Regions from separate parts of the Rhizobium sp. NPDC092011 genome, predicted to be linked through region 3. Evidence: riboswitches for the same ligand, from Rfam matches in the RefSeq annotation. Region 3 holds a riboswitch; each other region holds the start of a gene.
What was found. Region 3 has a riboswitch for thiamine pyrophosphate ahead of thiM (hydroxyethylthiazole kinase). Riboswitches for the same ligand answer to the same signal wherever they lie in the genome.
Positions count from the first base shown of each region.

Region 1: another riboswitch for thiamine pyrophosphate. It lies ahead of thiC (phosphomethylpyrimidine synthase ThiC); the one in region 3 lies ahead of thiM (hydroxyethylthiazole kinase).
Region 2: another riboswitch for thiamine pyrophosphate. It lies ahead of thiB (thiamine ABC transporter substrate binding subunit); the one in region 3 lies ahead of thiM (hydroxyethylthiazole kinase).

Region 1 is NZ_JBIVSO010000011.1:83,514-91,000, reverse strand. Features, by position in the region: gene ACIQJ2_RS29940 (hypothetical protein) at 1-289, opposite strand, end outside; gene ACIQJ2_RS29935 (thiamine phosphate synthase) at 447-1,061, opposite strand; gene ACIQJ2_RS29930 (thiazole synthase) at 1,058-1,831, opposite strand; gene thiS (sulfur carrier protein ThiS) at 1,835-2,032, opposite strand; gene thiO (glycine oxidase ThiO) at 2,023-3,003, opposite strand; gene thiC (phosphomethylpyrimidine synthase ThiC) at 3,005-4,831, opposite strand; TPP riboswitch at 4,924-5,055, opposite strand; gene ACIQJ2_RS29910 (porin) at 5,739-6,830, shown strand; gene ACIQJ2_RS29905 (TetR family transcriptional regulator) at 6,960-7,487, opposite strand, start outside.
Region 2 is NZ_JBIVSO010000004.1:393,022-400,508, forward strand. Features, by position in the region: gene ACIQJ2_RS20140 (MarR family winged helix-turn-helix transcriptional regulator) at 1-134, opposite strand, end outside; gene ACIQJ2_RS20145 (MDR family MFS transporter) at 301-1,836, shown strand; TPP riboswitch at 2,004-2,120, shown strand; gene thiB (thiamine ABC transporter substrate binding subunit) at 2,171-3,199, shown strand; gene thiP (thiamine/thiamine pyrophosphate ABC transporter permease ThiP) at 3,210-4,844, shown strand; gene ACIQJ2_RS20160 (ATP-binding cassette domain-containing protein) at 4,841-5,569, shown strand; gene ACIQJ2_RS20165 (M48 family metalloprotease) at 5,971-7,371, shown strand; gene ACIQJ2_RS20170 (RNA polymerase factor sigma-32) at 7,409-7,487, opposite strand, start outside.
Region 3 is NZ_JBIVSO010000001.1:1,541,945-1,549,431, forward strand. Features, by position in the region: gene ACIQJ2_RS07045 (FAD-dependent oxidoreductase) at 1-1,183, shown strand, start outside; gene ACIQJ2_RS07050 (hypothetical protein) at 1,487-1,849, shown strand; gene ACIQJ2_RS07055 (undecaprenyl-diphosphate phosphatase) at 2,224-3,096, shown strand; gene ACIQJ2_RS07060 (3-oxoacyl-ACP reductase) at 3,173-3,937, opposite strand; gene thiD (bifunctional hydroxymethylpyrimidine kinase/phosphomethylpyrimidine kinase) at 3,934-4,755, opposite strand; gene thiE (thiamine phosphate synthase) at 4,752-5,387, opposite strand; gene thiM (hydroxyethylthiazole kinase) at 5,384-6,187, opposite strand; TPP riboswitch at 6,235-6,331, opposite strand; gene ACIQJ2_RS07080 (DUF1127 domain-containing protein) at 6,567-6,713, shown strand; gene yghU (glutathione-dependent disulfide-bond oxidoreductase) at 7,208-7,487, shown strand, end outside.

The DNA.
Region 1 (7,487 bases), on a different contig from region 3:
TCTCGAACCAGCATCTCGGCGGCGGAGGCGGCTCTTCATAGACCGGACCCCGGTTGGAAAGAGCGCCGCCGACGATAAGGCCGCCGATCAGGCCCGCAGCCACGCCGCCGGCGATTGCCGCGCCATTGTTGTGACGATGATGGCGACGCCAGTCGTCATGTCCGCGCCAGTCGCCGCGATAGGGGCCACGGCCGTCGTAATACTGTGCCTGTGCGTAGGTGGCGGGAGCGAGCGCGCTGCCGATCACCGTTACGGCCAGCAAAGCCGTTAGAATTTTTTTCTTTATCATGACTACCTCCAAAGCAGTCTTCATGCTCAGCGAATGCGCGAGCTGTCTATTCAACGTTTAGAGCATGATTATGTTCGGCTGAATATTTAATGAATGAGCCGTTCATCGGCGCCAAACTCTGGAAATCCTGCGCTTTTGCCGGTGATTTCGCAATGGGTCAGCTCGCTGAAACGTGTTTGCGAGTCGATTCCAGCCATTCCAGCGTCCGTGATTCGGGGGCAGGATTGCGCGTTATGTCGGTCACGACGGCGGCGCAGTCGGCACCGTTCTCGAACACTCCGGAGATTCGCTCCACGGTCAGGCCGCCAATCGCGACAAGCGGGATATTGCCGATGCGGGCTTTCCATGCGCCGATACGTTCGAGCCCCTGGGGCGCCCAGGACATGGCCTTCAGAATGGTAGGATAGATTGGTCCAAGCGCGATGTAGTCGGGGCAGGCTGCAAGCGCCGTTTGCAGTTCCGCATCGTCATGCGTCGAAACTCCGAGCTTCAGTCCCGCTGCTCGGATGGCGCCGAGATCTGCCACCGCTAGATCCTCCTGGCCGAGATGGAGGAAATCGCAGCCTTCTTCTATCGCCAATTGCCAATAATCATTGATGACCAATTGGCATCCGTTTGCTGCACAGACGGCCTTTGCCCGGCGTATATCCGCCCGGATTTCCGAAGAAGGGCGGTCCTTGATCCGTAGTTGCACAAGCTTTACGCCAAGCGGCACCAGCCGTTCGATCCAGGCAGCACTATCGACGATCAGGTAGAATGGATCAAGCGTCACGCAAACACCGCCCTTCCGATGACGGGAGTTGACGGCACCGCCATGTCGCGCGGCTCCAGCAGGCCCGCGCCGAAGGCTCGCCTGCCGGCATCGATAGCCCCGGCAAATGCTTCTGCCATGGCAGCCGGATCGCCGGCGCCAGCGACGGCGGTGTTCAAAAGCACCGCATCGAAGCCCAGTTCCATGACGGTTGTCGCGTGCGAGGGTCGTCCGATGCCGGCATCGACGATCAGCGGCACTTCGGGAAAATGCGCCCGCATGGAGCGAAGGGCCGAAAGATTGAGCGGCCCTGCTGCCGTTCCGATGGGAGCGCACCAGGGCATAAGGACCTTGCATCCGGCCTCGATCAATCGTTCGGCCACGACCAGATCGTCCGTCGTATAGGGAAAGACCTCAAAGCCTTCGCTTAAAAGGATCCGCGCGGCTTCGACCAGTGCAAAGACATCCGGCTGCAGCGTGTCGTGATTGCCGATCACCTCAAGCTTGATCCAGTTGGTCTGGAATACCTCACGAGCCATCTTTGCGGTCAGGACCGCTTCCGAGACGCCATGACAGCCGGCTGTGTTGGGCAGCACGCGAACGCCGAGTTGACGGATCATGTCGAAGAATGCTCCGCCATTGCGACCGCCGGCCGCTTCGCGCCGGAGTGACACGGTGACGATTTCCGTGCCCGATCGCCTGACCGCTTCGGCAAGAATCAAAGGCGAGGGGTAGCGTGCGGTGCCGAGGAGAAGGCGCGATTCGATTTTGCTACCATAGAAATCGAGCATGGTTCAGCCTCCCTGCATCGGTGTGAGGATTTCGATCTTGTCATTGTCGTTCAAGGCATGGTCGTTGCGATCTTCCCGATGGACGAGTTCGCCGTTGACGGCCGTCGCGAGCCAATCGTTCTCGTAGTCGAGCAAGGCCAGAAGCTGTGAAAGCGTGGCTGCTTCGATGGTTTGAGCTTCGCCGTTGATGATTAGGCGCATTTGGAGCTCCTCTGGTCTGACTGCCCGGAAAGGACGAGATCGGCAACTTCGACGGCTATTGTCGGCGCCAACAGGAAGCCATGGCGATAAAGGCCGTTGAGGGCGGTGGTCTTCCCTTCTCGGGTCACGCGCGGGAAATTGTCGGGAAAGGCGGGACGGATGCCCGCGCCGGTTTCGATCACGGTGGCCTCGGCGAAGGCCGGATGCAGAGCATAGGCGGCATTCAGCAGTTCCATCAGGGATCGCGCCGTGATCGGCCCGTCGAAGTCGGTCTCGATCATCGTTGCGCCGACCATGAAGAGACCGCCGCCGCGCGGGACGATATAGACGGGAACGCGCGGATGCAGCAGGCGGACCGGCCTGGCGAGCGCGATTTCTTCGGTTTGCAGATATAGCATTTCGCCGCGGACACCACGCAGGTCGTGAGCCTGTCCGATTCGAGCCGCACCCGTGCAATCGACGATCTCGGAGAAATCGTCTTCGCTCGCATCAGCGGCGACAAAAGCGATACCCTTTGCCCGAAGCTGTGCTTTCAAGCCAAGCAGCGCGCGGCGAGGATCGAGATGAGCCTCGTCCGCAAAGAACAATCCGTGTCTGAACCGGCCGATAAGTGCGGGTTCGAGAACGGCGATTTCGCTTTCGTCGACCCAGCGGTAGCCGGTGGTCCGGGTGGCGAATCGCTTGAGTTCGTTCTGATCGCGTGTCGATGCGAGGACGAGGGTCCCGTTGCGCACCACTTGGCCCGGCAGGATCGCCTCCCATCGGTCGGCGGCATCGAGGCCGCGCTTGAGCACGGCCTCATCGGCGCTTTCCCGTTCGCACCACGGGGCCAGCATACCGCCGGCGAGCCAGGAGGCGGCCTGATCGAAGTTCGCGTGTGGATCCAGAACGGTTACATCAACCCCGCGAACGGCAAGTTCGCGGGCGACCGTGAGGCCGGCAACGCCGGCCCCTTTGACAAGGACGCGCATCTCATTCGGCCGGATGGGCCGACGTGTCGATCCGCATGTAGAGGTCGCCGCCATCGCGGTATTTGGCCGCCATGGCGTCCAGCCCTTCCTTCTGTGCCTCGGCGCGAATGTCGTGCGAAATCCGCATCGAACAGAATTTCGGGCCGCACATCGAGCAGAAATGCGCAACCTTGTGCGCTTCCTTCGGCAAGGTCTCGTCGTGGAAGCTGCGGGCGGTATCGGGGTCGAGCGACAGGTTGAACTGATCTTCCCAACGAAACTCAAAACGGGCGCGCGATAGCGCATCGTCCCGCACCTGTGCCGCCGGATGACCCTTGGCGAGGTCGGCCGCATGGGCGGCAATCTTATAGGTGATGACGCCGGTCTTGACGTCGTTGCGGTCAGGCAGGCCGAGATGCTCCTTCGGCGTGACGTAGCAGAGCATGGCCGTGCCGAACCAGCCGATCATTGCCGCGCCGATGCCCGAGGTGATGTGGTCATAGCCCGGTGCGATATCCGTCGTTAGCGGTCCGAGCGTATAGAAGGGCGCCTCGCCGCAGACAGCGAGCTGCTTGTCCATGTTTGCTTTGATCTTATGCATCGGGACATGGCCCGGGCCTTCGATCATCACCTGACAATCCTTTGCCCAGGCGATCTTCGTCAGCTCGCCCAGCGTTTCCAGCTCGGCGAATTGCGCCGCGTCGTTGGCATCGGCGATCGAACCGGGGCGCAGGCCGTCGCCGAGCGAGAAGGAGACGTCATAGGCGCGGCAGATGTCGCAGATTTCGGCGAAATGTTCGTAGAGAAAGCTCTCGCGATGATGATGGAGACACCACTTGGCCATGATCGAGCCGCCGCGCGAGACGATGCCGGTGACGCGATTGACGGTCAGCGGAATGTAATGCAGGCGCACGCCGGCATGGATCGTAAAGTAATCGACGCCCTGTTCGGCCTGTTCGATCAGCGTATCGCGATAGATCTCCCAGGTGAGGTCCTCGGCGATGCCGCCAACCTTTTCCAACGCCTGATAGAGCGGTACCGTGCCGATCGGGAGCGGCGAATTGCGGATAATCCACTCGCGGATATTGTGGATGTTGCGCCCGGTCGATAGATCCATCACGGTATCCGCACCCCATCGGGCAGCCCAGACCATCTTTTCGACTTCCTCCGCCATCGAGGAGGTGACGGCCGAATTGCCGATATTGGCGTTGATCTTCACCAGGAAATTCCGGCCGATGATCATCGGCTCGCTTTCGGGGTGGTTGATGTTGGCCGGGATGATCGCCCGGCCGGCGGCGACTTCCTGGCGGACGAATTCCGCCGTCACGTGGTCGGGAATATGGGCGCCGAAGCTTTCGCCATCGCGAATCATGGCCTCGGCGCTGGCCTTGCGACCGAGATTCTCGCGGATGGCGATGAATTCCATTTCCGGCGTGATGATGCCGGCTCGCGCATAGGCAAGCTGGGTGACGGCCTTGCCGTCCTTGGCCCGCAAAGCTTGGCGCTGCCCGGGAAATTCCGGTGTCAACCTGTCGGCGCTGACGAAGCCGTTGTCTTCAGGGCGGATATGGCGGCCCTCGTAGGCCTCGACATCACCTCGAGCGAGCACCCAGTCTCGGCGCAGCTGAGGCAGGCCCTGTTCGATGCGGATGTCTTCGCCTGCGATCGTGTAAGGGCCGGACGAATCGTAGACGATGACAGGCGGTTCGCCCGCTGTCGGATGGACGCTGATTTCGCGCATCGGCACACGGATATCGCTGTGGATGTCGCCGGGGATGTAGATCTTCCGCGATGCCGGCAAGGGGCCGGTGGTAACGGTCGGGGTGATGTTTTTTGCGGCAATGGTCATGGTTTGAGGCTCCAAGTTGCAGTTGGAGACCCAGTCATCAGCCGGAATGATGGAAAGACGCCGGCCGTGGAATCCACGCGGGAATCCGAAGCCTTCGAGCGCTTGCACCGTCCCTACGCCAGTATGAACTGGATCAGGTTCAACGGGTCACTGCGCCACAATCGACAAAGTCGTATTGTCCAGCAGTATCTCAGCCCCTTGCCGGGACCCCCCTGGTGAATGTCGAAAGGCTAAGCCTTCTCTTCGGCTGCTGTCAACCCTGCAAGGATGGTCCCGTTTGTCTCCGCCCGAAAAGACAGCGTCTCGGCAATAAAGCTGTTGAAGTCGTTTGAGAGGGGAAACGCCGCCGGAAGCGTTGTTTGATCGAGGCTGTATGCGATCGTTTGGCCGATATGCGAATTGCCCATGGTCGCAACTCTCCAATGTCCGTCCAAATAGTTCCACCACAGATGGTGGATTGTCGCGCCTCGTTACTAGCTTCGATCGCCATCCGGGCTTACCGAGATTTATCGAGCAATCGCTTTTCGCGCTGCGGCAACGTATTCGGCGCGTTTTTTCCATCTGCCGGAGGAGCTGTCGGTGCGGCGCAGGCGTCAGTTGCATTTAGGCAACAGCTTCCAAGACTAATAGCCAGTCGAGTTTCACATAATTGACAAACATACGGACTGTTTGTAACTCAGAAGCAGGACACAAGCTGTCTTACGGGCGAGTGATCGTCCGGATCGGTAGAGGCATTTCAACGCCTTTGCCGCGGGGTCAAGTATGGAGGTTAGAGGGGACTCAAGCCAACATTATGTGTGTATCTGCCGGGCTGCCTGTCGCGTTTCGACCGAACCGAATTTGAGGTGGTATTGCAGCTTTGCACTCGCGGTAAGTTAGAAATGCATATTAAAACCAGGAGTTTATAATGAACATCAAGAGCCTTCTTCTCGGCTCCGCTGCTGCGCTGGCAGCAGTATCCGGTGCCCATGCAGCCGACGCTATCGTTGCCGCTGAGCCCGAGCCGCTGGAATACGTTCGCATCTGCGACGCATATGGTGCTGGCTACTTCTTCATCCCGGGCACGGAAACCTGCCTCAAGATCGGCGGCCGCGTCCGTTCTGAAGGTCAGTGGTTCGACGCTTACAACCCGAACAGCAAGAACGGCACGCTCTGGCACACTCGTGCGGAACTCAGTGTCGACACTGCAACGGACACGGAATACGGCCCGCTGAAGACCAACACGGTCATCCGTTGGGATTGGAATGACGGCAACTCCACCGCTACGAAGCTGCTGTTCGCCAACATCAGCCTCGGTGGTTTCCTCGTCGGTAAGGCTGACTCGCAGTACAACTCGTACATCGGTTACGCTGGCGACGTCATCAACGACGACGTGATCTATGACGGCCCGTACGAGCTGAACCAGTTGACGTACAACTACGATGCAGGCAACGGCTTCACGGCTATGGTCTCGCTCGAAGACTCGAACTCCAGCGGCTCGGGCGCCTCTTACGGTTCCAGCTGGTGGACGGACGACAAGTCCAACCATTACGCTCCTGACGTTGTTGCCGGTGCTGGCTTCAAGTCCGGCGCATGGGGCTTCAAGGTCGTCGGCGGTTACGACTCGATCGTCGAAGAAGGCGCTGTCAAGGCTCGTATCGATGCTGACTTCGGCGTATTCTCGGCCTTCTTGATGGGTGGTTACAACACCGATGGCAAGAAGCTGAACAAGTATGCCGGCACGAACCTTGACCGTTCTGCTTGCCCGATTGCCGATGCATCGAAGTGCGGCTGGGGTGACTGGGCTGTTTGGGGTGGCGCTAGCGTTCCGATCAACGAAAAGCTGAAGTGGAACCTGCAGCTCGCCTACACCGACAGCAAGATCTTTGCCGCTACCACGAACCTGAAGTGGAACCCGGTCAAGAACCTGCTCATCGAGCCGGAAGTTTCCTACACCAACTTCGATTCTGTGAACCAGGATCAGTGGGCTGGTATCCTGCGCTTCGAGCGTAGCTTCTAATCAAGAGATTACCCGGCCCGCGCCGGGTAAGAGAAGCCTGGCGTTCCAATCCGTCAGGCTTCTTAACTGATCGGTTGACCTCCGATCAAAGAGAAAGGATCCGGCTTTCCCTCCGGATCCTTTTTATTTTTAAGCGGCAGATGTCTCGATTTCGTGGGTTTGGACCGACGGAAACCAAGTCTTCAAGACCATCTTGATGAACATTTGCCCGCAGGGCACGAGCTGGAAGTTGCCCCGATCCAGTGTCCATTCGGTAATCAGGCCGCCGATGACAGCCGTCAGCGCTGAAGCAGCCGTATCCGGCGTCCACGGGGTGGGGAGCTGCGTCTTCTCGTTCATCAATGTAAATATGCGCTCGAAATTATCGTGCATGTCTTGGCGGAAAGAGCTCGCACGGTTCGTCGTTCCATCGCAAAAAGCCATATCGAGATGCATCATGACCTTCAGCATGCTGCGCTTGCGCGGGTCGTGCTGGACGTCCTCGAAAATGGATGCAATGGCGTCGGCAATAAGATCCAGTGGGTTGGGCGGCAATTCCTTCGACATCCGCTCCGCCAATTCATCGAATGGCTGCTGCGCTTCGTCGCGGATTGCAAACATCAGGCCTTGCTTGTTCTTGAAATGCCAGTGCACCGCCCCCCGCGTCACACCGGCCGC
Region 2 (7,487 bases), on a different contig from region 3:
ATGGCAAGCCTGCCGATCATGCGACGGCCGGTCAGCAGACGCATGCGCAACATCGCCTGGCCGATGCGCTGGAACGTCTCGTCCTCGGCCGGCGTCTGGGCTTCAACTTCGCGTGTATTCGTCACAGATGTCATCTTTCCACCATAGCAGAGGTCGGGCGGAAACGAAACATGCAAATAGCATTCAACTGCCATTGACAATTATATGCTAATAGCACATATGTTTTGGCCATGAAGACTGGGCGTCCCGCGCATTCGCTCGATAGCGCAACGCTCCGGCCAAGCTCGGATTTTTTGCCCCATGAATATGCAGACAACGTTCACGCCTCTCGTGGCGGACCATAAACGGCGGCTTATTCTCTTCCTGCTCCTCATGACGGCCATGTTCATGGCGACACTCGACAACCAGATCGTATCGACAGCGCTTCCGACGATCGTCGGCGAGTTCGGGCATCTGGAGCGCTTCGGCTGGATCGGCTCGGCCTATCTGCTCTCCCTTTCCGCCGTCATGCCTGTCTACGGCAAGCTCGGCGATCTCTTCGGCCGCAAATATGTGATGATGACGGCGATCGCCATCTTCACCGTCGGCTCCGCCGTCTGCGGCCTTGCCGTGTCGATGAACACGCTGATTGCCGCCCGCGTTCTGCAGGGCTTCGGCGGCGGCGGCATCATGGTCTCGATCTTCGCCGTCAATGCCGACCTCTTCGAGCCGCGCGAACGTGCCCGCTACCAAAGCTATTCCAGCCTCGTTCTGATGGCCTCCGGCGCCGTCGGTCCCGTTCTCGGCGGTACGATGAGCGATCTGTTCGGCTGGCGTTCGATCTTCCTCGTCAACGTGCCGATCGGCTTCCTCGTACTGACCGGCCTCGCATTCATGCTGCCCTACCGCAAGCCTGCCCGTCGACCGAAGATCGATTATGCCGGTGCAATCGTCCTTGCCTTGACCACAACGAGCATCGTGCTTGCGGCCGACGGCAGCGAGCTGTTCGGATCGCTCTTGTCGCCGCAATGTCTCGGCATCATCGCTTTCGGCGTCATCTGTGCCATCACCTGGGTCTTCATCGAGCGCCGCGCGCCGGAACCCATCGTGCCGATGACGCTTTTCCGCAACCCGACATTCGGACTTCTGTTGATCATCTCGATCACCAGCGGCGCCGTCGCCATCGGCATGGTCAACTACTTCGCGCTGTTCCTGCAGACCACGACGGGACTTTCGCCCTCGATGACCGGGTTGCTGTTCATCCTGCTGACCGGAGGCCTCGTCTGCGGCTCTCTGTCCGCCGGGCGGTTGATCGCGGCAAGAGGACGCTACAAGCCCTTTGCCATCGCCAGCGCCACCTGCAGCACGATCGCCTTTGCCTCGCTCGCCTTCGTTCATGCCGGAACGTCCATCGCAATCCTCGGCGCCCTGATGCTGTTGCACGGCATCGGCATCGGCCTTGCCCAGCAAGTGCCTGTCATCGGCGTGCAGAATGCTGCCGGCAGTCGCGACGTCGGCGCCGCCACCGGTGCCGTGACACTATCGCGCATGGGCGGCGCGTCGATCGCCATCTCTATCTACGGCGCTATCATTGCCGCCAAGCTCGGGAATGTCGGCACTTCGATTTCAGGCGTTGCCGACATCGAGCAATTGACGCCGAAGATGATGGCCGCCTTGCCGGAAGCCACCCGCGAAGCCGTCGCCAACGCCTATGCAAGTGCCTTCAGCCCGCTGTTCATGACGGCCGCCGGCATCTGCCTGCTCGGTCTGCTGACGTCTCTCACGCTGAAAAACGTGCAGCTTCCCGGCGCCAGCAAGAAGCACGAAAGCCCGGCCGTAGCGGAAGCTGCCGAGTAGAGCGTTTCCGGGAAAAACGCGCAGCGGCTTTCCGTCCGGAACGCACAACAAAGACAACGAGCGTTTTCGCGCTTCAATGAAATGCGGAAGCGCTCTGGTTTTCTGCCCTGCAATCGACAGGCGAATCATTTCCCTTGTCATCCCTTCGTCACGGGGCTAAATCTGCCGACGCTCTAACGGGGTGCCTTATGTCCTATCGGATATCTGGCTGAGAGGCTTTCACCGGCCAACCCGCGGAACCTGATCCGGTTAACACCGGCGGAGGGATTAGACGCGTGACGAAATCATAGCGCCCTTTTCCCCTTCCAGACGAAACCAAAGAGGAGGCGCTGTCATGCACGACCGTTCGCTAATGTCATTCATCACCGGCCTGGCACTCGCCGCCGGAACGACGTTTTTCGCCGCCCAGCCTGCCGCTGCCGCCGACAAGACGCTGACCATCTACACCTATGAGAGCTTCACCTCCGAGTGGGGTCCCGGCCCGAAGGTGAAAGCCGCCTTCGAAAAGACCTGCGGCTGCACGGTCAATTACGTCAGTGTCACCGATGGTGTGGCTCTCCTGTCCCGGCTCAAACTCGAAGGCGCCGGCACCAAGGCCGATGTCGTCCTCGGCCTCGATACCAATCTCGTCGACGAAGCCAAGGATACCGGCCTGTTCGACGCAAGCGGTGTCGACACATCGGCCCTCAGGGTTCCCGGCGACTTCAAGGATGATGTGTTCGTGCCTTATGATTACGGCCATTTCGCCGTCATCTACGACACGCAGACGATCAAGAATCCGCCTAAGAGCATGAAGGATCTCGTCGAGGGTGACCCCAAGCAGAAGATCGTCATCGAGGATCCGCGCACCTCGACGCCTGGCCTCGGCCTGCTGCTCTGGGTAAAGTCGATCTATGGCGACAAGTCAGCCGATGCCTGGGCCAAACTCAAGGGCCGCATCCTGACGGTAACGCCTGGCTGGTCGGAGGCTTACGACCTCTTCACCAAGGGCGAAGCGCCGATGGTGCTCTCCTACACGACATCGCCGGCCTATCACATGATCGAGGACAAAACCGATCGCTATCAGGCGGCAGCCTTCTCCGAAGGACATTACATCCAGATCGAGGTCGCCGGCCTCATCAAGTCGTCGCAGAACAAGGATCTTGCTCGCGACTTCCTGAAATTCATGATCTCTCCCGGCTTCCAGGACATCATCCCCACCAGCAACTGGATGATGCCGGTTTCCGCGACCTCGACGCCATTGCCGGACGCTTTCGGCAAGCTCGTGGTGCCGTCGAAGACCTTCCTCATGAGCCCCGCTGACGTCGATAAGAACCGCAAGGCCTGGATCGACGAGTGGCTGACGGCCACCAGCGGCAACTGATATCGCGACCATGCTCACGGCATCCGAAAGAAGGCGCGCCATTTCCGGTGGGGCGCTCAGCCTTGCTGGCATCGCACTTTTCGTCGGGATCGCCGTTGTGATCCTGCTTGCCGCCGGTATCGAATCCGGCGGCGACACTACGCTCGCCGATCCCTATCTGCTGCGCGTGCTGCGCTTCACGCTGCTGCAGGCAACATTATCAACGCTGTTATCCGTGGCACTTGCCATGCCCATCGCCCGCGCCTTGGCCCGCCAGCCGCGCTTTCCCGGCCGGCTGTGGCTGATCCGGCTGATGGCCGTGCCCATGGGTCTGCCTGTCTTGATCGGCGCGCTCGGCCTGCTCGGCATTTGGGGTCAGCGCGGATTGCTCAATCAGGCGCTCGCAGCCCTCGGCCTGTCGGAACCCGTCAGCATTTATGGCCTGACGGGCATTCTGCTGGCGCATGTCTTCTTCAACATGCCGCTCGCCTGCCGGCTGATGCTCGCCGGGCTGGAGCGTGTCCCCGCGGAATATTGGCTCGTGGCCGGCGGCCTCGGCATGAAATCCGGCTCGGTCTTCCGCTTCATCGAGTGGCCCGTGCTGCGCGGCCTTATCCCAGGTATCGCCGGGTTGATCTTCATGCTCTGCGCCACCAGCTTCACGCTGATATTGACCCTCGGCGGCGGGCCGGCCGCAACGACGCTGGAAGTGGCGATCTATCAGGCGCTGCGGTTCGATTTCGATCCCGGACGGGCGGTGATGCTGTCACTGCTGCAGATCGGCGTGACATTGGTCATCCTCGCAGCGATGACGCTGTTTCCCTCACCGGATGATCATGGCCTGACGAGCGGCCGACCGCTACGGCGCATCGACGGGCAAATGCGCGGCGCGCGATGGGCAGATGCGGCACTGTTGCTGGCCGCCACACTTTTCATCGGCCTGCCGCTCGCATCCGTCATCCTTGCCGGCCTCGAAGCCAATCTCTTCAAGCTCGCCGGTCAGGCTATCTTTCTTCAGGCGGCGGTGACGAGCCTGGCAATCGCGCTCGCCGCCGGGCTTCTCGCCGTCGCCATATCCTTCGCCATCATTCACGCCCGCTCCGTCATCTCTGCCGAACGCAAGAGCGCGCTGGGATTGCGCGGCCTGGCCGCAGCCCTGACAGGAGCCTCCTCGCTCATCCTGCTCGTTCCGCCGATCGTCCTGGCGACCGGCTGGTTCCTGGCGCTGCGTCCCTTTGGCGACCCCAGTCGATTTGCCGCAATCCTGATCGTCGTCATCAACGCGCTGATGTCGCTTCCCTTCGTCATCCGCGTGCTGGAGCCGGCCTATGCCGTGCATCGCCGCCGCACCGCGCGGCTGGCGGCAAGCCTCGGCCTGCGTGGAATTTCGCGCCTGCGGCTGATCGACTGGCCCGGCCTTCGCAAGCCGCTGTTCACGGCGCTCTCCTTCGCCATGGCCCTCTCGCTTGGCGATCTGGGTGCCGTCGCCCTCTTCGGCTCCAGCAGCCTGATGACCCTGCCATGGCTGGTTTACAGCAAGCTCGGCAGCTACCGCACCAATGACGCCGATGGATATGCCCTGATTCTCGGCGTGATATGCTTTCTCCTCACCATCGCCGGCACGGCGGGCCAGGGCGCGCGCGACGACGAAGGCAGACAAAAATGACTGACGGCAGCACCATGATCTCGCGCAGCATCACCATGACCGACGTCGAGTTGCGGCTCGGCACCCATGATTTTCGCTTCGACTGCGCTTTGCCGCAGGGACAGATCATTGCCGTCGCGGGCCCATCCGGCTCCGGCAAATCCACCTTTCTCAATCTGCTTGCCGGCTTCGAACAGCCCGATCGCGGCCGCATCCTGCTTGCCGGAGAGGACATGACGGGCAAGCATCCTGCCGAACGGCCGGTATCGCTTGTCTTCCAGGACAACAATCTCTTTGCTCATCTCGATCTCTTCACCAATATCGGCCTCGGCATCAGCTCCTCGCTGAAGCTCTCGACACGGGATCGGCAAAGGGTTTCGGAGGCGCTCGTACGCGTTGGGCTTGCCGGCTTCGAACGCCGCAAACCGGGAACATTGTCCGGCGGCGAGCGCCAACGCGCGGCCTTTGCCAGAGCATTGGTGCGCGACAAGCCGATCCTGTTGCTGGATGAGCCTTTTGCCGCGCTCGATCCGGGCCTGCGCTCGGGCATGGTCGAACTGCTGAAAACCCTGCATCGAGAAACCCGCAATACGGTTCTTATCGTCTCGCACGACCCGGCCGAGGTGCGGCGTCTTGCCGACCACGCCGTCTTTGTCGATGGCGGCAGGATCGCACTTTCAGCCCCGATCGAGGCCTTTCTGAACACCGCTGACATCCCCGCACTTGCCACATTTCTCCGCCATTGACGGCGTCGCGGCATCATGCCGCCGGCTTTGCCTTAATTTCGTCGCGCCGTGCGGCTGAAAGTCCAGGGAGATGCTTGCTAAAATACAACGCTGCCACATTTAAACGGAGTCTCGCTATGCAACCGGTGCCAAAATCGGCTACAGCAAGGGGTGGAGACCGTCCGGGCAAATGCGGATCGATGGGGTAAAGGCAACCTCTATCGGCGCGCGACGATGATCCGCCCGGTCACGATCAACCGGATTTGGCGCCGAGCCGGCATGGCAGCGAAATGAGTGATACACTGGTAGACGAGCAGAGCGAACGAGCAAAACGAAGGATCAGCGTGACCGTCGCAGCCCGCTTGCGCCGCCTGGCCCCGCTCCTTGTCGCCGCGGCGATACTGAACAGCTGTCAAACGGTGATGGATCAGTCGTATCAACCGAGCGTTTCGCCTTCGGCCAATCCGCAGATCGTTTCCGAGGTACAGAAGAACGACCCGCGCGCGCAGATGGGCGCTCGCGAGCATCCGCGTATTCTCGCCAGCTATGGCGGCGAGTACAAGGACGCCAAGACGGAGCGCCTCGTTGCCCGCATCGCCGGAGCCCTGACCAGCGTGTCGGAGAATCCGCAGCAGTCCTATCGCATCACCATCCTCAATTCGCCGTCGATCAACGCCTTCGCGCTGCCGGGCGGCTATCTTTATGTGACGCGAGGCCTGCTGGCACTGGCCAATGACGCCTCGGAAGTCGCCGCTGTCCTGTCGCATGAAATGGCGCACGTCACTGCCAATCACGGCATCGAACGGCAGAAGCGCGAAGAGGCTGAAGTCATCGCCAGCCGCGTCGTTGCCGAAGTTCTGTCGAGCGACCTCGCCGGCAAGCAGGCGCTTGCCCGCGGCAAGCTGCGTCTCGCCGCCTTCTCGCGCCAGCAGGAATTGCAGGCCGACGAGATTGGCATCCGCACGCTCGGCCAAGCCGGCTACGACCCCTATGCCGCCGCGCGCTTCCTCAATGCCATGGAAGACTACAGCCGTTTCATGACGGCCAATTCCGACGCCGATCAGAGTCTGGACTTCTTATCGAGCCATCCGAGCACGCCGCAGCGTATCGATCTTGCCAAGGCGCATGCACGCCAGTTCGGTGAGGAAGGTAAAGTCGGCGATACCGGGCGCGACTATTATCTGAGCGGCATTGACGGCCTGCTTTATGGCGACAGCCCCGAAGAAGGCTATGTGCGCGGCCAGACCTTCCTGCATGGCGGCCTCGGCATCCGCTTCGACGTGCCGCCCGATTTCCGCATCGACAACAAGGTCGAAGCCGTCATGGCGACCGGCCCAGGCGACATCGCCATCCGTTTCGACGGTGTTGCCGATACCCAGAACCAGAATCTGACGAACTATATTTCCAGCGGCTGGGTAACCGGCCTCGATCCCTCGTCGATCAAGTCGATCACCGTCAACGGCATGCCGGCCGCGACTGCGCGCGCCTCCGCCGACCGTTGGGATTTCGATGTCACGGTGATCCGCGACCGCACGCAAATCTTCCGTTTCCTGACGGCCGTTCCGAAGGGAAATATCGCCCAGCTGGATCAGACGGCCAATGTGCTGCGCTCAAGCTTCCGGCATATGACACCGGAGGAGGCTGCCTCGCTGAAGCCGCTGCGCGTCCGCGTCGTCACGGTAAAGCCCGGCGACACAATCACCACGCTTGCCGCCCGCATGATGGGCACCGACCGCAAGCTCGACCTGTTCAAATTGATCAATGCCCTGCCCACCGGCGCAAGCATAGCACCGGGCGACAAGGTCAAGATTATCGCCGAATAGGGGTCGTTACCTTCTCCCGACCGGGAGAAGGTTGTTCTCAAGCATAGCTTGCCATGCGCGGATCGGCATCGACCAATGCGCTGCGGAGCTTGTCCATTGCACGGCTTTCGATCTGC
Region 3 (7,487 bases):
GAGGGCAGCGACCAAATTCCCGGTCTTTCATGCCGCCCGCATCGGCGATGTCGCCACTGCACGGCATGCGATCGCCGAAGGCAAGCTCGATATGGTGGGCATGACGCGCGCTCATATTGCCGATCCGCATATCGTCAACAAGATCATGTCGGGGCAGGAGGCCCATATTCGCCCTTGCGTTGGCGCTACCTACTGTCTTGATCGCATCTATGAGGGCGGCGAGGCACTCTGTATTCATAATGCGGCCACCGGTCGTGAAGCGGATATGCCGCATCAGATCGAGAAAGCGCGGATATCCCGCAAGGCCGTCGTCATCGGCGCAGGTCCCGCGGGGCTGGAGGCGGCGCGCGTGCTTGCCGAGCGAGGTCACGTCGTCGATCTGCTCGAAGCGAGCAGCAAAGCCGGCGGCCAGGTAAACCTGCTTGCTCGCAATCCACGCCGCAAGGAAATGATCGGGATCGTCGACTGGCGGCTTTCGGAGCTGGAGCGTCTCGGCGTTGCGATCCATTACGATGTCTATGCCGGCGCGGATGATGTCTTGGCATTCGAGCCTGATATCGTCGTGGTGGCGACCGGCGGCATCGCACAATCCCCCGAACTGGATGGCGGCGACAATCTGATCACGTCTTCCTGGGATATTCTGGCCGGGGCCGTGAAGCCCGAGGGCCAGGTTCTGCTCTATGACGACAATGGCGGACATCCTGGCATGTCGGCAGCCGAAGTCATTGCCAATAGCGGTGCCGAGCTGGAGCTGGTCTCGCCGGAGCGTTTCTTTGCCCCTGAAATGGGTGGCATGAACCATGTGCCCTACGCGAAGAGCTTTGCGGAAAAGAATGTGCGGGTCACCATCAATACCCGGTTGAAATCGGTGCGGCGCGACGGCAATGCGCTGGTGGCGGTGCTGGGATCCGATTTTTCCGAGCAGACGCAATGGGAACGCCGCGTGTCCCAGGTCGTGGTCGAGCATGGAACGATGGCGAACGATGAGCTTTATCTTGAGCTAAAGCCGCTCTCGCGCAATTTCGGAGCTGTCGACTATCCGGCCCTGATTGCGCGTAGGGCACCTTTGCCGGAGAAGAATGCGACGGGCGCTTTCGATCTGATCCGCATCGGCGATGCTATATCGAGCCGCAATATCCACGCCGCCATTTACGACGCGCTGCGCTATTGCTCCTTGTTATGAGCCGGTCGTGTTTCGTGGCGTTGCTGCATGCCGGAACTGCAATGCACATAATCACGACAACTATATTACGTCCGTGATCATGTTCTTTAGCACTGGTTCAACTCCCGGCGCTGGAGTATGATAATTTATTTGTTATTTAATTTCAATTAATTGTATAAATTTCCATAACTAATTTGAGAGGAAATTTCTCGCAAATTCGTGCCAGCTTAATCCGTCATTTTCCTGAAACAAAATGTAACAACTTATAACACTGCGTTACGTCCGAATCGGTATATTGCGTCATCTCGAACGAGAGGCTGCTTGATGCATTCAGACAATTCGCCATCCCCTTCGCAGACCGACGTCCTGATATGCCTCGACAATCAGCAGGCGGCCACCCGTATAGGCTCGGTCCTTTCGGAGCGCGGTCTGTCGGTAACCGCTATACCGTCCAACGGAATTCAGGAATGGTTCGAGCCGAACGGTTGTCAGGTCGTCGTTACCCACACGGCAATGATCGGGGAGGTGCGAACCCGGCTGAAGTTGCCGATCGTCAACCTTGAGGCATTTATCTTCGATCGTCCGGAACATGTGACTGAAGGCGCCGCGCGGCAGTTCGACGGCGAGGCATTCATCAGGCGCGTTTTCTCGGTGATGGGCGATACTCAGAAGCGCGCATCGCGCTGATCGCTCTTGACGCGAGCAGGCGCACGACCGGCGCCTTGTCTGCCGAATGAGCTTCCCGATCTCCAGCATGGCGTGACATTCGTAGGTGGGACTAAGGCCTCGTGCCGTATCTAGCGCGATCGTCCGCTTGCGACCAATCCGATAATCCCGCCGATCCTGCCCCGGAGCGCCGTGCCCTCCGAATCTTGGAAAACTGCACCGACAATTTCAGATAGAGTTCAGCCTGCGCAATTATGGTCCGCCTCGATTCTGGGCGAGAGACCGGCAAGGCGTCCGATAGCGCCTGCCGATCTCTCGTCTGAAAACTGTTTCGCAGCGAAGTTCATCGCACCGTTCCGGTGCAGAGCCCCCAAGAGAACCGAGGATTTCGAAACGTGGCTGATGTTTGTACGCAAGGCGTGGACACGGGCTTTGTCGCCCTGGGCTATGCCAAAATTGCCGTTCTGGGAGTTGTGCAGGGTTTGACGGAACTCCTGCCTGTCTCCTCCACCGCGCATATGCGCCTCGTGCCAGCCCTGCTTGGCTGGCAGGATCCCGGTTCGGCGTTTTCGGCTGCAATGCAGCTCGCCGCACTCGCAGCAATTATTTCCTATTTCTGGAGCGATGTCCGCTACGTCACCTTCGGCTCGCTCGATGCCATCAAACGCAGGGATTGGGGCTCACCCGCCATGCGGCTTGCCATCGCCATCATCATCGCAACGATCCCCATCGTCATCGTCGGCCTGTTGCTGTCATCGTCGCTCAACGCCTGCGGCACATCGTTCCGCAGCCTCTGGGTCATCGGCATCGCCTGCGTCGTCATGGGCGTGCTGTTGGCCGTTGCCGAATTGTATAGCCGCCACAGAAAGAATATCGAGCAGATGACACTGGTCGATGCGCTCTTCGTCGGCATCACCCAGGTCGGCGCGCTCGTGCCCGGCGTTTCGCGCTCCGGCTCCACCTTGACCGGCGCACTTTTCCTCGGTCTGAAACGCGAGGAGGCGGCCCGCTTCTCGTTCCTGCTGGGATTGCCGGCGATTGCGCTTGCCGGCCTGAAGGAATTGTTCACGCTCTACAAGGCTCACATTCCGATGGAAGCCTGGTCCATTCTCATCGTCGGACTGATCGTCGGCAGCATCTCGTCCTTCATCACAATCTGGGGGTTGATGCGCTTCCTGGAGCGCTTCTCCACCTGGCCCTTCGTGGTCTACCGTGTCGTCCTGGGTGTGGTCATCCTCTTTGGCGTGCTGACCATGGGGTGGGCCTGAGCCTCGAAATTCATATCGGACCAGGAAATCAGGAGAAAGGCGTCGACCGATGGTCGGCGCCTTTCCGTTTTTTGTATTAGCCGAAGACTAGCCCGCCATCGACGATGAGGTTCTGCCCGGTAACGGCACGAGCCCACGGGCTTGCGAAGAACAGAACCGCGTCGGCAGCTTCTTCCGGCGTCGTGACGCGGCGAAGAGGCGTATTGGCGGCGATGATGTCGAAGACTGCCTCCGGGGTGGCACTGCTGGCATCCGTCGTGCGCAGCAGCCCGCCCGAGACCATGTTGACGGTAATGCCGAGCGGCCCGAGTTCGGCTGCAGCCGTGCGCGTCAGCGACAACAACGCCGCCTTTGCCGCCGTGTAATCGTGATACGGCACGACCGGGTTCTGGAAGAGGTTCGTGCCGATCGTCACAACCCGGCCAAATGCCGCGCGCTCCATCGCCGGCCGCGCCGCCTGGATGAGGTTGAGCGCACCCTGGAGGGCCGTCTCAAGCTGCGTCGTCATCTCGGACCAGCTCAATGCGTCCAATTTCGAGCGAGCATCGCCGTTGAAGCTGAAATCGGCAAGGGCGTTATGCACCACCGTCGTCGGTGCGCCGAAATGAGCCGTCACCTCTTCGACGAGCCGCTCCGTTTCGGCAAGACTGCGCATATCTGCCTGAAAGGCTTTTGCGCCGCTGCCAAGCTTCTCGGCAAGGGCTTCTGCCTGTTGGCGGCTTGCTCGATAGTTGATCGCAACCCTGGCACCTTCGCGGGCGAAGGCCGTGGCGATTGCGGCGCCGAAACCGCGTCCCGCGCCCGAGACGATGACGATCTGGTCCTTTATTGGCAGGCTCATTTCCTTACTCCTTCATTGTCTGCCCATAGCGCATGGAAATGCTGTACGGGGCCATGGCCGCTACCGACCGAAAGCTGGCCCGCAGCGGCGACCGCCCGGGCGAGATAGTCCTTGGCCGAGGCAATGGCTTGCGGAAGCGGCGAGCCCTTGGCGATCTCGGCAGCAATCGCACTGGAAAGGGTGCATCCGGTTCCATGCGTGTTCTTGGTCGGCAGCCGGTCGGCCTCGAACCAGGTGACGTTTCCGCCACTGGCCAGCACGTCGGGGCTCTCGTTCCCGTCGAGGTGACCACCCTTGACGAGCACGGCGACGGGACCGAGCTCTGAGAGCGCGAGTGCCTGGCGCGCCATATCTTCCCGGCTCGTTGCTTCGGCCTCGTGCAGCAGGGCTGCTGCCTCCGGCAGGTTCGGCGTCACGACGGTCGCAAGCGGCAGCAATCGACGGCTCAGGACATCGACGGCATCGGCCGCAAGAAGAGCCGCGCCGCCCTTGGCGATCATAACGGGATCGAGCACAACCGGAACATCGGGGTGCCGCTTCAAAATGTCGGCAACGACGGCTGCAATCGCTGCATTTGCGATCATGCCGATCTTGACGGCATCCACGCGTATTTCGGCAAAGATCGCCTCGATCTGATCGCCGACAAATGCGGGAGGCACCGGATGAACTCCGGAAACGCCCTGCGTATTCTGCGCCGTCAACGCCGTCAGGGCTGCCATTCCGTAAACGCCGAGAGCCGAGAATGTTTTGAGATCGGCCTGAATACCGGCGCCGCCGGAAGGATCGGAACCGGCGATGGACAGGACATTGCGGATCATTTGCTGGCCTCCTTGATGGCATTGGCGATGAAGATTGTCGCAGCCTTCGGATCAGGCTGACCGCAGATGGCCGAAACCATCGCGACTCCTTCCGCGCCTGCCGTCAGCGCCTCGGCAACGTGCTTGGCTTTCAGGCCACCGATAGCGACCGTCGGAACCGGGCAAAGCTTGATGATCCGGGCAAGACCGTCAAAGCCGATCGGCTGCTTGTGATCCGGCTTGGTCGGTGTCGCAAAGACCGGGCCTATGCCGGCATAGTCGACGATTTCGGCGTCGATCGCCGAGGCGAGAGCCTCGGTCTCTACAGAAAGGCCGAGGATCATGTCGGGGCCGATCATGCGGCGGGCGTCTTGGGCGTTCAGATCTTCCTGCCCGATATGCAGGCCATCCGCGCCAATTGCGATGGCTGCCTCGACATCATCATTGATAATGAGGCGCGCGCCGCTTCCGGCGAGCACCTGTTTGAGGGCGATTCCCGTCTCGATCATGGTCGTGGTCGAGGCGTGTTTGTCGCGCAGCTGGACGATCGTTGCGCCGCCGGCAACGGCAGCGCGCGCGGTTTCGATCATGCCGATGTCAGCGCAGAGCACAGGATCGAGAACGAGATAAAGGGAGAGGTCGAAATTTTTCATGCTGCGACGATCCTCGCTTTGGCAGTCAGCGTCTCCGCGTCAAGGGCGGCCAGCGCGTCGAGAAAGCGCCAGGAGAAGGAGCCAGGACCATCGGCTGCCGCTCCGGCCTGTTCTCCCGCAACGCCAAAGACAGCGAGGGCGGCGACCGTCGCGTCGAACGGGTTGTCGGGTGCGGTTGCGGCGAAAGCTCCGACAAGGCAGGTCAACGAGCAGCCGAGTGCGGTAATCCGGGGCATCAGCGGCGACCCGCCTTCTATGCGTTGCGCCTTGTGGCCATCGGTCACGAAGTCGGTCGCACCGGTCACTGCGACCACGCATCCATGCCGGCTGGCGAGCTGTCTCGCCGAATCCTCTGCCATGTCGACAGGATCGCGGCTGTCGACGCCCTGACCGCGGCTATTGCCACCGGTAAGGGCTATGATTTCAGAGGCGTTGCCACGGATGATCGTCGGCCGCAACTCAAGCAATTGCGTGACTGCCCCACGGCGGAATCCGGTTGCATAATGCGCCACCGGATCGAGAACCCAGGGCTTACCTGCCTGATTTGCCGAACGTGCAGCCGCAAGCATGCCCGCGAGCCAGCCGGCCGAGAGCGTACCGATGTTGACCGTGAGCGCTCCGGAGATGGTGGCGAACTCGCCGGCTTCTTCTTCGGCATGGACCATGGCGGGTGAGGCGCCGGCGGCAAGCATCACGTTGGCGGCGATATTCATTGCCACGAAATTGGTGATGCATTGTACCAGCGGCGGGCTCCGGCGCATGGTGTCGAGCAGAGCTCCGAGATTGATTTGGTCTTGCATATCGCCCCTTTTCAGGCGGGCGAGGCGCATAGGGGCACGAGCATGTTGCAAAGCCCCGAGCGACTCCCTCCGCCAGCATGATCTGGTTCAGGTTCAAAGGGTACTTCTCAGCCCGCCATACGGTGGACGCCCCTGTCTCTCAATCCTTCCCTTGTCGCAGACAATGGCTGCCCTGTCATCAGCAAATCGCGAGGGCCGGCGCCGATCACCCGGAACGAGGTGGCTGATTGTCTGAATGATCCATGCATCTGGCGCATGGGTGCAGTGACGCCTTGGCTCTGCAAAAAGCGAGGGGCTTAAGCTATATATTTCTCATCGAAGCGAACGAAGCGCCAAGCACGGCAGCTCAGCTTCGAATGCCCAAGGAAAGGGGATCATCATGAACGTAGCACGCTCTTTCAACAACTGGCGCAAGTACCGTCAGACGGTCGCTGAACTGGGCCGTATGACCACGCGCGAACTGCACGATCTCGGCATCGAGCGCGGCGAAATCCGCAATGTCGCCCGCGCAGCCATCGCTGGCTGATAGCAGCCACGGCTAAGTGATCAGCTCTATTCTTCAGGCGCCTGCTTTCTCCCGAGCAGGCGCTTTTGTTTTGTCTGCGTGACGGTCTCGACCTAGCTCGTTGCTAAAATATGCTTCAGTCGAGCGTGCCGGTTTTCGCATAACGCATAGCTGTCGTGCAAAGAAATGCCTATCCACTGAGCAAAAGACTGCTATGTTCAGGTCATCGAAGTGACGCACCTCCTCCCGCATCCTTCGCTTTGCAGACGCCCACTCCTCCTCCCAGGGTCGTCTGCTCGAACAGCGCCATTCCTCCTCCCGAGCGCTGTTCAACTATTGCCGAAAGCCTGCCGCACCTCCTCCCGCGGCAGGCTTTTTTCGTTTCAGCCAAGAGCTTTGGAAAAGCAGTGCGGTGGCTCTCGTAAAAATGAACGGGCGTCCCTATGTGCGACGAGCGTAGCGCGCTACATCGAAGATCGCTCCCAAATCTGATTCACCCCAAAAGGAGGATGCCTATGACCGGTTCTGCCGAATACACGCCGCCGAAGATCTGGACCTGGAACAAAGCCAATGGCGGCCAGTTCGCCAACATCAACCGCCCGATCGCCGGACCGACTCATGAGAAGGAACTGCCCGTCGGTCGTCATCCCCTTCAGCTTTATTCGCTGGGCACGCCGAATGGCGTCAAGGTCACCATCATGCTTGAGGAGTTGCTGGCGCTCGGCCACAGCGGCGCCGAATATGACGCCTGGCTGATCAAGATCGGCGACGGCGACCAGTTCGGCAGCGGCTTTG